Salinivibrio kushneri: one gene and its partner. Each later gene encodes a partner of the first gene's protein in a complex. Links are inferred from orthologs where the notes say so. Each region holds a gene or a part of one and is shown in the gene's direction. Other genes may lie near its edges.

Region 1 (8,420 bases):
GACCTGAGTAAGGGCTACCAAACATTGGGGTTAACTCCTGAGCAGGGGATCCGCGGACAGATGCAAAACGCGAGCAACAAAATGGTAGCGGCAAGCAAAAATGACATTGTGCTTGAGAGTAGCGCCCGCTTATTAGCCGCAGATGCCAAACTGTTTGTACAAAGCAGCAACCTTGACTACATCGACGAATACCAGAGTCAAATGCAAGAGCTCGAAGATTACCTTCGTGGTGACTTGCTGGCTTTGTTTCAAGCGCATCAGGCGCAAGTGGACAAGATTGTCGCCCAGAAAAAGACATTAGGGTTAGCGGCAGATAAAGGCCTACTGGGGCAAATTCGTGGCAAAACGCACCAAGTGGAAGAGATGTTTGATGTGTTAAGTCAAGAATATGAGCAGGCCGTTGAGCAAGCTTTGCGCCAGACAGTGACGTTTACCGGCTCAGTGGTAGTGATCCTTGCATTGATGATGACAGTGATTTCCTTGTGGATGAACCGTGGCATTCAACAACGTATTTATCGATTTAGTGAGCAAATGGCTGCCATCACGCAGCAGCGCGATCTGACCTTACGCGCGGATGAAGATGGGCGCGATGAGATCTCATTGATGGCCAAAGACGTCAACCAAATGCTCACCAGTGTGCAACAAATGGTGGTCGACGTAAGCCGTGCGGTGCAAGCGCTGAATCAAAGTGCAGAGCAGGTGGAATCTCGCACCGAGGAAACAGGCGCTGCCATGGCCACCCAATTAGATGAAACCACTCATGCGGCGACAGCGATGAATGAAATGGAAAGCACCATTCGTGATATCGCGGGCAACACGGATCAAGCAGCAGATAATGCGCGCACCAGCTTAAGCCGTGCGGAGAACGGGCAAAAAGTGGTCGATGATACCAAAGCGATGATCATGACACTGGCAGAAACCCTCAGTAACACCAGTAATGAGGTGCTTGAGCTGAGTAAGCTGTCTGAGACCATTGGCTCGGTGCTGGATGTGATTAAAGATATCTCCGAGCAAACCAACTTGCTGGCGCTTAACGCGGCGATTGAAGCGGCGCGGGCCGGCGAGCAAGGGCGTGGCTTTGCGGTGGTCGCTGATGAAGTGCGACAGCTGGCGACCCGTACTCGCGAATCGACCGATGAAATTTCTGGCATTATCACCTCGTTGCAAGAGCAAACCCAGTCGGTGTCCGAACGCATGGAGCAAAGCCGAGAAGATGGTGAAACATCCGTGGGTAAGGTAGAGGCGGCTTCGCAAGAGCTGTCGCAAATCATGGAAGATATGCAGAATATCATGGATATGAGCACCCACATTGCTACCGCAATAGAGCAGCAGAGCTCGGTGGCGAAGGAAGTCAATCAGAACGTGCACAACATTCAAGATATCGCGCAAAACAGCACGGAACGAGCGAACCAAAATCGCGAAGCGGCACACAAGGTGGCTGAAGAAGCGGCGCACCTTGAGCGTGCGGTGAGAGAGTTTAAAAGCGAATAAGCGCGATAATGTCCAGTAAAAAGGCCAGCCTTATGAGGCTGGCCTTCTTCATTCAGGGCCGAAGGAGTAGTCAAAACCCGCTAACAGGGCTGATCCGGGGTTAATATGGTAGGGCCGGATTGCTCGTTAGGCTCTGGGTAATCAATGGTGTAGTGCAGCCCACGACTTTCTTTTCGTTGCATCGCGCAGCGAACCATTAACTCCGCCACTTGTAGCAAGTTACGTAATTCCAATAGGTTATTTGAGACCCGGAAATTGGCGTAGTATTCGTGTGTTTCTTGCTTAAGTAATTCGATGCGGCGCAACGCGCGTTCTAACCGTTTGGTCGAACGGACAATGCCCATGTAATCCCACATAAAAAGACGTAACTCATGCCAGTTATGCTGGATCACCACTTCTTCATCGGAACAAATCACCTGGCTTTCATCCCATGGCGGCAGGGCAGTATGAGGCTCGATATGATCTGAGTGCGCTTGAATATGTTCCGCAGCTGACCATGCATACACCACGCACTCCAGCAGCGAGTTAGATGCCATACGGTTGGCGCCATGTAAGCCGGTGTAGCTCACTTCCCCAATCGCGTATAAGCCGGGTAAGTCTGTGGTGCCGTTTTTATCCACCATCACGCCACCGCACGTGTAGTGGGCGGCAGGGACAATAGGGATCGCTTCTTTGGTCAGATCGATGCCGTATTGCTTGAGCTTTTCGTAGATGGTTGGAAAATGTTTGATCACAAACTCTGGATCTTTGTGGCTGATGTCGAGATACATACAGTCAGCGCCAAGGCGCTTCATCTCGTAGTCAATCGCGCGGGCCACCACATCACGAGGGGCAAGCTCGCCACGTGAGTCGAAGTCTGACATAAACCGCGAGCCATCTGGGCGTTTAAGGTGCGCGCCTTCACCGCGCAACGCTTCAGTGAGCAAAAAGTTGCGCGCATCAGGGTGATAGAGGCAAGTTGGGTGAAACTGGTTAAATTCCAGGTTGGCGACGCGACAGCCTGCTCGCCATGCCATGGCGATGCCATCACCGGATGATACATCTGGATTGGACGTATATTGGTACACTTTGGATGCGCCGCCTGTCGCAAGCACCACATAGTTAGTGCGCACAGTTTCAACCACTTCTTGGTTTCGGTTCCAGATGTAAGCCCCAAGCACGTGGTTAGCGCCACCTAAGCCAACTTTTTTACGGGTGATAATATCTAGCGCATTGTGCCGTTCGAGCAAGGTGATATTTGGGTGCTGACGGACATTGTCTTGCAGAGAGTTTTGCACGGCCATGCCTGTGGCATCTGCAGTATGCAAAATGCGTCGGTGACTATGACCACCCTCTCGGGTGAGGTGATAACGTGGGGTGTCATCATCGCTGTCTTCTTGATCGAACGGGACACCGCCATCGATTAACCATTGCACACAATCTTTCGCGTTGCGGGCAATAAAATCGACCACGTTTGTATCACAGATACCTGCGCCGGCAATTTGGGTATCTTCGACATGAGACTCGACCGAGTCTTGCTCGTCAAACACCGCGGCAATACCGCCCTGTGCGTAAAGCGTTGCCCCTTCGCTGAGCGGGCCTTTGCTTAATACAATCACCTTGTGGGTTGGCGCTAAGCGAAGCGCCAATGATAAGCCAGCGGCACCACTGCCGATGACTAACACGTCACATTGATGTTCTTGGGTTGTGGTCGTCATGATCCCTAATCCTCTTTCTGCGCCCCCAATGTTACACCAATTTGACGCTGCCGCGCGCGGTAAGATCAAATCCAAGTCGGCTTGGGTGAAAGTTTGCAACCATGGTACGGTTCGGGCGACAATGCCCCCAGCCAAAGACGTTCCCTTTGGCCATTCCGTCACAGTAATGTGATTTAACACATAATAAAACCAACATGGTGAGGAACTTTTCGCCGAGCAGGCTATCGAAACGTGTGCGAAAGCTCGCAAGCGGGTTTAACCGCGCTCTGACAACGTCGGGCCTAGAATTTCGATAATCGGGCGGAAAGATCAACCAAGGAGTAAACGCTCGAATGGGCGAGCAGCTAACCGACCAGGTTCTAATAGAACGTGTACAGAATGGTGACAAGCAAGCTTTCAATCTGTTAGTCGTCAAATATCAGAATAAGGTATGTAACCTTATCGCCCGCTATGTAGGCACACACAGCGGTGATATTCCGGATATTGCGCAAGAGGCGTTTATTAAAGCCTATCGTGCACTGCCGGGGTTTCGTGGCGAAAGTGCGTTTTATACTTGGCTGTATCGCATTGCAGTGAATACCGCGAAGAACCATTTGGTGGCGCAAGGACGACGACCGCCAGGCAGTGATATTGATGCCGACGAAGCAGAAAATTACGAAAGTGGGGGTTCTTTAAAAGAAATATCGAACCCTGAAAACTTGATGTTGTCAGATGAATTGAGACAGGTGGTGTTTTCGACGATAGAAACACTGCCCGACGACTTAAGAACCGCAATTACCTTACGTGAGCTCGATGGGCTCAGCTATGAGGAAATTGCACAGGTAATGGATTGTCCAGTCGGTACGGTGCGGTCGCGTATTTTCCGAGCGCGTGAAGCGGTTGAAAAACGCATCCGACCACTGATGAAACGGTAACGAGTTTTACTGGCTGCATGACGGTGACTTGAATGACGGATAGAGAAAAAATTTCAGCGTTGTTGGATGGCGAATTAGTGGATACCTCAGTGATCCACGACATTGAGCGAGATGATAACGCACAACAGACTTGGAGTGATTTTAGCACCATTCGCGATGTGATGCGTGGTGATGCTCCTAGCTCGTTGCAATGGAACATTGCCGATTCTGTGGCGTCCGCGCTGGAAGCAGAACCTGCTTATCATGGTGATCACCTTGATAGTAATGTGCTACCGATGCACGAGGCGCAACCGCGTCCGGAAAAAGCGCGTCGTCACTTACCAGGGTGGCTGCAACAGCTGACGCAAGTAAGCGTCGCTGCCTGTGTCTCGCTGGCAGTGATTGTCGGTGTGCAGCAGTATAACCAGTCTGAATCGAGCTCGCCGGTGGCCAGTACCCAAACCCAACCACCAGTACTCGAAACCATTCCTTTTGCCGGTGCTGCTGAACCCGTGAGTTTGAGCCGTAATGATTTGCGTGCCACGCCCTCGGAGGCAGAACTGATGGAGCAGCGTCGTCGCGTCAATGCAATGCTCAAAGACTATGAATTGCAGCTGCGCTTGAATAAGGATAGGCTGTCTGATCATCAGACTATGGCACCGTCGACAAGCAGTAATAAACAATGAAAAAAATTCTGATCGGTGCGCTTGCGCTGGTCAGTTTGATGTCAGCGCAAGCCTCGGCCGAACCCTCTGCCGAGGCTTTGTTACATCAAATGGATACCGCAAGCGATACCCTAGATTACGAAGTGTCCTACATCTTGGTAGGTAAAAACAGCCTCGAGCCGCTTCGCTTTCGTCATGCCCAAGTTGGGGAGCATGCCTACGGTCACCTCATGTATCTTAGTGGCCCGCCTCGTGAAGTGATTCGTCGTGGCGGTGAGATCAGCTACTTTGAACCCGGTTACGACCCCTTCACCATTGCCAGTGATCATATGGTGGCACCTTTGCCCACCCTGATTCAGGCCGATATCGATGTACTGGCTAACCACTATGACTTTGTATCGATGGGACATGCGCGTGAAGCGGGGATGGATTGCCAAGTGGTGCGCATTACCCCGAAAGACGGGGAGCGCTATTCGTACGTACTATGGCTAGATGAGAACAGCAAGTTGCCTGTCAGGGCGGATTTGCTCGACCGTGACGGCGACCCACTAGAGCAATATCGCGCCTTGTCGTTAGTGGTTTCACCGCAAATCAGTGCCTCGATGCAAAAGCTGGCGGAGCTTAGCTTGCCGCCGGTACTGACCTTGCCTCAGGCGACGAAGCGATCAGCGCTTGACTGGAAGGTGACTGGGCTGCCTGATGGGTTTGAGCCAGTGTATAGCAATCGCCACCGCTTAATGATGACCAAGCGAGCAGTCGAGAGTCAGATGTTTAGTGACGGTTTGTTCAGTTTTTCGGTGTATCTTGCCAAAGCCGATGATGTCTCGGTTCGCCAGCAAATTGTTCGTCAAGGTCGACGTACACTGCATAGCGTGACCAGTGGCAACGCAGAAATCACCGTTGTCGGCGATATTCCGCCTGAGACAGCCAAACGGGTGGCGGAGTCTGTTCGTATTACTGCTATGCCTGCGAGTCAGTCAAAACAGAAGGTCGAACCATGATCAAAGCATTGGCAGAAGTCACCGGTTACCAAGATGGTTGGTTGTCATTGGCCTGTCAGCAACAAACCAGTTGCGGCAGCTGCCAGTCACAAAGCCAATGCGGTACTGGTATTGTGTCCAAAGCGCTTCCTGGTAAGGTTAAACATCTTAAAGTACGTGCCCCAAAACCCTTACCGGCCGGGACCTTAGTTGAAATCGGCTTGGGGGAGGCGACGTTATTACGTTCCGCCTTATTGGTCTACATGGTGCCTTTGGTGATGATGCTAACAGGGGCACTGCTCGGGCAATTTTTATTCGCCACGCTTGCCGGCAGCGGTGAGGGTGGCGTCATCGCGCTCAGCCTGGGGCTGGGGGCGGTTGGCGTGGGCCTTGCACGTTACCTCGCTCCGCGCATCGGTACCCAAGATCAGCAGCAGCCCCAACTGTTACGCGTGATGGGGGAGCCGGTCTCAGATTTGTCAGTCATAAATACCACACAGCAGGATAGCGACTAGCCACTATTTTCGGTAGAATCCCGCTCACTTGATCTTAGGATCCCATTCTTATTGATAACGAGTAAGTCACACCAACACATGAAGCATATTCGTAACTTTTCGATCATCGCCCATATTGACCACGGTAAGTCGACGCTTTCTGACCGACTGATTCAAGTATGTGGCGGCCTAACTGACCGGGAAATGGCAGATCAAGTTCTTGATTCAATGGATCTGGAACGTGAACGCGGTATCACCATCAAAGCACAAAGTGTGACACTGAACTACAAAGCCAAAGACGGCGATGTGTATCAGCTCAACTTCATCGATACGCCAGGGCACGTTGACTTCTCGTATGAGGTGTCACGCTCGCTCAAGGCGTGTGAAGGTGCTTTGCTGGTGGTCGATGCAGGACAAGGGGTTGAAGCACAGACGCTGGCCAACTGCTACACCGCCATTGATATGGACCTAGAAGTAGTGCCTGTTCTGAATAAAATTGACTTGCCGGCTGCTGATCCTGATCGCGTGGCGCAAGAAATTGAGGACATTGTCGGTATTGAGGCCATTGACGCCACCCGCTGCTCGGCGAAAACCGGCATCGGCGTTGATGATGTCCTTGAAGATATTGTACGCCAGATCCCGCCACCTGAAGGCGATCCTGAGGCGCCAACCCAAGCACTGATTATCGACTCTTGGTTTGATAAATACCTCGGCGTGGTGTCTTTGGTGCGCATCCGTGAAGGCTCGCTGAAAAAAGGCGACAAAGTGAAAATCATGAGCACGGGCCAGGAATGGAACGTGGACAGCATTGGCATCTTCACGCCTAAGCGTAAAGAGCTTAATGGCCTGCAAACCGGTGAAGTTGGCTGGGTGATCTGTGGGATCAAAGATATCCTCGGCGCACCAGTGGGCGATACCATCACCCATGCTAAAAATGGCTGTGAAAAACGCATTGAAGGTTTCCAGCAAGTGAAGCCGCAAGTATATGCAGGGCTTTTCCCAATTTCATCGGATGATTACGAAAGCTTCCGTGATGCCTTGGATAAGCTGAGCCTCAACGATGCTTCTTTGTTCTTTGAGCCGGAAAGCTCGGCGGCACTGGGCTTTGGTTTCCGTTGTGGTTTCCTTGGCATGCTGCACATGGAAATCATCCAAGAGCGGTTGGAGCGCGAGTATAACCTCGATCTTATCACCACGGCTCCGACTGTGGTGTACGAGGTGACTCAAAATGATGGCGAGGTCATTTACGTCGACAGCCCATCCAAACTGCCACCTATCAATGATATAGAAACCATTGGTGAACCGATCTCGCGCTGTAATATTTTGGTGCCGAGTGAATTTGTCGGTAACGTCATTTCACTGTGTGTCGAAAAGCGTGGTGTGCAGGTCGATATGGTCTATCACGGCAACCAAGTGGCGCTGACCTATGACATTCCGATGGCTGAAGTGGTCCTCGACTTCTTTGACCGGATTAAATCGACCTCACGTGGTTACGCATCGTTAGATTATAACTTCGAGCGCTATGAAGTGTCTGATATGGTGCGAGTGGATATCCTCCTAAACGGTGAACGCGTCGATGCGTTGGCGATCATCACTCACCGTGCTCACGCCCAGCCGCGTGGTCGCGAGTTGGTGGAAAAAATGAAAGAGTTTATTCCTCGCCAACAGTTCGATATTGCTATCCAAGCCTCGATTGGCAACCATATTATTGCCCGTTCGACGGTGAAACAGCTACGCAAAAACGTGACCGCGAAGTGTTACGGTGGTGACGTGAGCCGTAAGAAGAAACTTCTGCAAAAGCAAAAAGAAGGTAAAAAGCGAATGAAGCAGGTCGGTAATGTCGAACTGCCGCAAGAAGCCTTTTTGGCCATTTTGCACGTGGGCAAAGATAAATAACGACGGATTCCATTATGGCCAATACGTTTTCTTTGATTTTAGTGCTGGTGACCTTGGTCACCGGCATTGTTTGGGCGTTAGATAAATACCGTTGGGCACCGCGCCGCCGCCAAGCGGCAGGGGAAACCCTCAAGGTGTCAGCGCGTGAACTGGATGCCGAGCAAGTGGCAAAAGTGGCGCCTCAACCGAGTTGGGTTGAAAATATGGCGTCTATTTTTCCAGTGATCGCGGTGGTACTGGTACTGCGCTCGTTTATTTATGAGCCGTTTCAAATTCCATCTGGGTCGATGATGCCCACCTTACT
Region 2 (5,721 bases), 180 kb from region 1 along the record:
GGCGCGCAATACTTCGGTGCACCTGCGCCCGATCTAACCTTGGTGGCACGTGTGCGTGGCGTGGATTGGCTATATACCTATTTACGTTCGTTCTACGTCGACCCATCGCGCCCATTTGGGGTGAACAATACCGTGTTCCCGAACGTGGGTATGCCACACGTGCTCGAAGAGCTTCAAGGCACACCCCGTAAAGTGTACGAAACACGTATGGTGGACGGTGAGCCGGTGGAAGAGTTTGTTGGCCTCAAATCTGACGGTAACGGCGAACTCAGTGCCAGCGAGTACGATAATGCGGTGCGCGATCTGGTTAACTTCCTTGAATATTCAGGGGAACCGGTGAAGCTAGAGCGCCAGCAACTGGGCTGGTGGGTGATTGGTTTCTTCGTGGTATTCTTGATTTTGGCGTACTTCCTCAAGAAAGAATATTGGCGCGATGTGCACTGATCGGTTAATCTAGTGTGTTGCTAATCCGCAATGGGGACTTTAGGTCCCCATTGCTTTCTATTGATATTGAACATCCTGGAGGGGTTGATGGCTGTTGCTGCCAATAAACGCTCGGTGATGACGTTATTCTCTGACGCATCTGATCTCTATAGTCATCAGGTACGCATCGTCCTCGCAGAGAAAGGTGTCAGTGTAGAAATCGAGCTGGTGGATCCGAATAATCTGCCAGAAGATCTGGTTGACTTAAATCCTTATAACTCTGTTCCAACCTTGGTAGACCGTGAGTTAGCGTTGTACAACGCGGATATCATCATGGAATACTTGGATGAGCGTTTCCCTCACCCACCATTGATGCCGGTATACCCTGTTGCCCGTGCACAAAGCCGTTTGATGATGTACCGCATCAAGCGTAACTGGTATACCTTGGTTGACCAAATTATGGAAGGCAGTGCTGACGACGCCGACAAAGCGCGTAAGCAGCTGCGTGAAGAGCTTCTGGCTCTGGCTCCAGTATTCGCCGAAGATCCTTACTTCTTAAGCGAAGAGTTTAGCCTGGTAGATTGCTATTTAGCGCCGCTGCTGTGGCGTTTGCCTGCACTAGGCATTGAGCTAACTGGCCCAGGTGCGAAGCAAGTAAAAGATTACATGACGCGTCTGTTTGAGCGTGATTCGTTTCTCGCCTCACTGACAGAAGCTGAACGTGAAATGCGACTAACAGGTCAATAATGTCTACATCAGAATTTGCGATGACACCACGTCGCCCGTATTTAGTGCGTGCGTTTTACGACTGGTTACTAGATAACGATCTTACCCCCCACATGGTGGTGGATGCGACCTTACCGGACGTACAAGTGCCGTTTGATTACGTTAAAGACGGGCAAATTGTCCTCAACATCGCCCCGCGTGCGGTCGGTAACTTGGAATTGAGCAACGAGCACGTGTGTTTTAATGCGCGCTTTGGCGGCAAGCCCCAGCAAGTGCTGGTGCCTATGGCTGCGGTGCTCGCCATCTACGCACGTGAAAATGGCGCGGGCACCATGTTTGATATGGAGCCAGCCTACGCCCACGCTGATGATGAGGAGATGTTTGAACAAACCGCTCCATCCAGCGAGGGAGAAGACGACGAAGAGCCGTCTTTGGTGTCGGTCGACAGCGTTGATGATCCTGAAGCACTGCCGCAAGCGGATGACGAAGACGACACGCCGGCCACGCCAAGCAAAAAAGGCAAGCCGACGCTGACCGTGGTGAAATAACCGCGTCGCAAGTTCCCCTTGAAGGTGAGACACAAAAAACCAGCACCCAAGTGCTGGTTTTTTTATGCCTAGGCCTTACGCCTAGACCTTGTGCCCGCCGTGCGGGTAGCGAAGGTAAGGCGCCTCACGACGCCTGTATCCGCTGCAGCGGTATCAATGACGCTCAGTCATGATCTCGCGTGAGAACACCTTCTCACAGTATTTGCAGCGTAGCTTCACATCATCTGCTTCACTCAGCACGCGGAACGAGCTATCCACCGCCGGCTCACCGTGGGTAATACAGTTAGAGTTTGGGCAGCGGAACACGCCTTGAATGACTTCCGGCAAGGTCAATGGCAGCTTGGCCACCACTTGATAGTCTTCGATTTGATTGACGGTTGCCTGTGGCGCATACAGCGCGAGTTGACTGGCCTGATCTTCGCTGATCACCACGTTCTCGATTTTGATCAGATCTTTGCTGCCCAACGCCGACGAGGGGAGATTCAGACCAATGGTGATCCGCTGATCGCTACCGTGCATTTGAAACAGGTTTAAGATCTTAAAGCCAATATGCGCCGGGATATGATCGATCACCGTGCCGTGACAGATGGCTTCAACTTGTAGTTTGTTATCCGTGCTCATTTTGCAACTCCTTCAACCTGTTCGTTTAATACCAGTGCCAGAAGGGCTTCTCGCGCATAGACGCCGTTCTCAGCTTGCTCAAAGTAATAGGCGTGCGGGGTCTTATCGACATCCACGGTAATCTCATCCACGCGCGGCAGCGGATGCATCACCTTCATGTTGGGTTTGGCATCACGCAGCATACCCGCATTTAAAATGAACGCCGCTTTAATGTGCGCGTATTCTGATTCATCAAAGCGCTCTTTTTGCACCCGCGTCATATACAGTACATCCAGCTCAGGCACCACATCGGTGATGCTACTGTGCAGGCTATACGGGTGGCCCGCGGCAGTCAGCTCATCTAACAAATACTCAGGCATCGCCAGCGCATCTGGGGCGATATAGAAAAAGCGGTTCCCCTCGAATTTTGACAAGGCTTGCGTCAGCGAATGCACAGTACGGCCATATTTCAGATCGCCCACCATGGCAATATTGAGGTTATCGAGCCGCCCTTGGGTTTCGTAAATCGAGAACAGGTCGAGCAGGGTTTGGGTTGGATGCTGGTTAGCGCCATCACCGCCGTTCACCACCGGCACACCTTCAGAGAACTCCGAGGCCAACCGCGCCGCACCTTCTTTGGGGTGGCGCATCACAAAGCCATCGACATACGAGGAAATCACCCGTACCGAGTCGGCCAAAGTTTCGCCTTTTTTGCCTGACGAGGTATTGCCACCGTCGGGAAAGCCGATCACCGAGCCGCCAAGACGTTGAATCGCGGTTTCAAACGACAAACGTGTGCGCGTCGACGCCTCAAAAAAGCAGCTGGCAATCACTTTATTCTTCAACAGCGTCGGGTTAGGGCGCGCTTTAAGCTCGCCCGCCGTGGCGACGATTAACTCCAGCTCGTCGCGGCTGAGCTCGGGAATGGAAATAATATGTTTGTTATAAAGCGTATTGGCCATAACGCGAGTCCCTTTCTTTGCAGTGTGCTACAGGCAAAAAAAAACCTCCGAAACGGAGGTTTTTACGATCACGACCAATGCGGATACCGTCCCGCAATGGGGCGGATAAATCGCTGTTTGTGGGTGGAATAACCAACATAACTTCTGGCCGTGTAGTGAAATCTGGCCGAATTATACGCCCCTATTTATGTCGTGCAAGCAAAAGTGCAATCGTTTACGTGCTTGCGTTGACGAGTGTGGCAACCATCACAGCCTTGATGGTATGCAGTCGGTTCTCTGCCTGATCAAAGACGATCGACTGCTCAGATTCGAACACCGCGTCGGTCACCTCCAGCCCATTGAGCCCGTATTGATCGGCAATTTGTTTACCCACACCGGTCTCATCGTTATGGAAGGCAGGCAAACAGTGCATAAACTTAGCGTGTGGGTTTGCGGTGGCGGCCATCAAGCTTGGATTCACCTGATAAGGGGTGAGATCAGCCACACGCTGCGCCCAGGCCGATTCGGGTTCACCCATCGACACCCAGATATCGGTATACACAAAATCACACCCGTTCACCGCTGCGGTGTCTTCGGTTAAGGTGAGCGTCGCGCCCGTATTGGCGGCGATAGCTTGGCAGGCGGCAATCAAATCGGCCTCAGGCCAGTAGGCTTTAGGGCCAATCAGGCGCAGATCCATCCCCATCTTCGCCGCGCCGACCAATAGCGAATTACCCATGTTGTTGCGCGCATCCCCCACATACGCAAACGCGATTTGATTAAGCGGCTTGTCGCTGTGCTCTTGCATGGTGAGCAGATCGGCCAACACCTGGGTGGGATGAAAATCATCCGTTAAGCCATTCCACACTGGCACTCCGGAATGTGCGGCGAGCGTCTCGACCACTTCTTGGCCAAAGCCACGGTATTGAATGCCATCGTACATTCTCCCTAACACCCGCGCGGTGTCTTTCATGGTTTCTTTATGGCCAATCTGGCTGCCGCTAGGGCCGAGGTAGCTGACCTGTGCGCCTTGGTCAAACGCTGCCACCTCAAAGGCACAGCGGGTACGGGTCGACGTTTTCTCAAAAATCAGCGCAATGTTTTTGCCCGTGAGCTGTGGGGTTTCCTCCCCACGAGCTTTGGCCGCTTTAAGTGCGGCGGCATTATCAATCAGATCGTGGATTTGCTGAGGTGACAAGTCGAGTAAGGTGAGCAGTGATTGCTGGTAGAGGTCGCTTTTCATATCTATCTCTAAATAACGCGCCAAATTGAATATTAAATCGATATTTATGTTTAATTATTCTCTGATGGTAAAGCGCGTGCCAGCAAGATGCAAGTGACAAAACCGAGCATAAAGGCCATGAATTGACCAATAACACACCGTTTTGATGATTTTCTGACCGCGAAGGAGGGATTTAATCAAGCGCTGACAATGCTGATAAGTTGGCGACAAACTAGACAATCCTTTTACCGCCTTATAGCGAGAGAATGACAGGGCCGCGCGATGAGTACGAGATAGTGTTCATGTCCTCAAGGGCAAACGACAATACTAGGAAGGAGAACATGATGAAAACACAAAACAAAGCACTGACTCTTAGCGCACTCATGATGATGGTTGGCCTCGCCGGCCCCGCGATGGCCAACGAAGCGAGCCAACCACAAGGCGACCAACCCGTGGTAACCTGCCCAGACGGCGGCACGGATTGCGACACGCAGCCAATGCCAGAAGATGACAACAGCACCTGGCCGGCAGAAGACAGCCAAGACCCCGCCATGCAATAAGGCGGTAACCTCCTAAGCAAGCAAAGCGTGAGTGCCGCCACATTGGCGGCGCTTGTTTATCCGCAACACGCTAAGTGCTCAAAAAGCATACTGAATTCGCCCCCCTTACAGCTAGACACCCTGTGAGCCTTCCCCTATAATCCCATTCCATTCGGCCCCTTAGCTCAGTGGTTAGAGCAGTCGACTCATAATCGATTGGTCCCCAGTTCAAGTCTGGGAGGGGCCACCAGTCATAGCAAGGCGTAGCAGGTTAGTACCTACTACGCCTTTTTTGTACCTGCTGATTTTTAGTCAAACACTTAGTCAAACAAGGAACGGGTACAACTCCCGTTTTCGCATTAGAAAAAATCAGCGGAGTAACTCTGATAGATGCTCAACACTCCAATCCTGCTAGCAGTCCTCTTTCCACTTGCTTATACAAACGCCCACCAAAACGACTAACCCCCTGTGCCCTAGGTAACTTCTTGTACCCATCTCACAAAATATGGCTTATCTAACACTTTGGACAATAGCGCACGAAAACCAAAACAGCCCTTGATACACTAGCTTCAAATCTACCAACTCGATGGCGTGTTAGGTGCCGACAACTGATCGGCGGTAGCATGGCTAAACACTGGACGGTTAACCAGCTTATCGGTTAGATGCAGCCAAAAACGTGCGCGTTTATCCGTGACAGATTCACACTATCTCAGAACGGATGA

What was found. Proteins that work in one complex are often made in the same cells at the same time.
Region 2: the proteins of N8M53_RS02565 (region 1) and sspB are in contact, whole or in part, in a crystal structure (PDB 1YFN), measured with the Escherichia coli proteins. The link is inferred for Salinivibrio kushneri from one-to-one orthologs.

The regions. Positions count from the first base shown.
Region 1 is NZ_CP114588.1:514,625-523,044, forward strand. Bases 3,106-5,950 are described here. They hold N8M53_RS02565 (RseA family anti-sigma factor), read left to right. Parts: upstream 3,106-4,134; coding sequence 4,135-4,767; downstream 4,768-5,950. Other genes in these bases: nadB (L-aspartate oxidase), read right to left, coding at 3,106-3,188; rpoE (RNA polymerase sigma factor RpoE), read left to right, coding at 3,521-4,102; rseB (sigma-E factor regulatory protein RseB), read left to right, coding at 4,764-5,747; N8M53_RS02575 (SoxR reducing system RseC family protein), read left to right, coding at 5,744-5,950. Also shown: N8M53_RS02550 (methyl-accepting chemotaxis protein), read left to right, coding at 1-1,491; more of nadB, read right to left, coding at 1,572-3,105; more of N8M53_RS02575, read left to right, coding at 5,951-6,241; lepA (translation elongation factor 4), read left to right, coding at 6,320-8,116; lepB (signal peptidase I), read left to right, coding at 8,131-8,420. UniProt on the Escherichia coli protein: An anti-sigma factor for extracytoplasmic function (ECF) sigma factor sigma-E (RpoE). ECF sigma factors are held in an inactive form by an anti-sigma factor until released by regulated intramembrane proteolysis (RIP).
Region 2 is NZ_CP114588.1:339,760-345,480, forward strand. The notes cover bases 1-2,933. They hold sspB (ClpXP protease specificity-enhancing factor), read left to right. Parts: upstream 1-1,169; coding sequence 1,170-1,697; downstream 1,698-2,933. Other genes in these bases: N8M53_RS01730 (cytochrome c1), read left to right, coding at 1-444; sspA (stringent starvation protein SspA), read left to right, coding at 532-1,170; pyrI (aspartate carbamoyltransferase regulatory subunit), read right to left, coding at 1,851-2,318; pyrB (aspartate carbamoyltransferase), read right to left, coding at 2,315-2,933. In the rest of the region: more of pyrB, read right to left, coding at 2,934-3,259; argF (ornithine carbamoyltransferase), read right to left, coding at 3,474-4,481; N8M53_RS01760 (hypothetical protein), read left to right, coding at 4,802-5,020. UniProt on the Escherichia coli protein: Enhances recognition of ssrA-tagged proteins by the ClpX-ClpP protease; the ssrA degradation tag (AANDENYALAA) is added trans-translationally to proteins that are stalled on the ribosome, freeing the ribosome and targeting stalled peptides for degradation.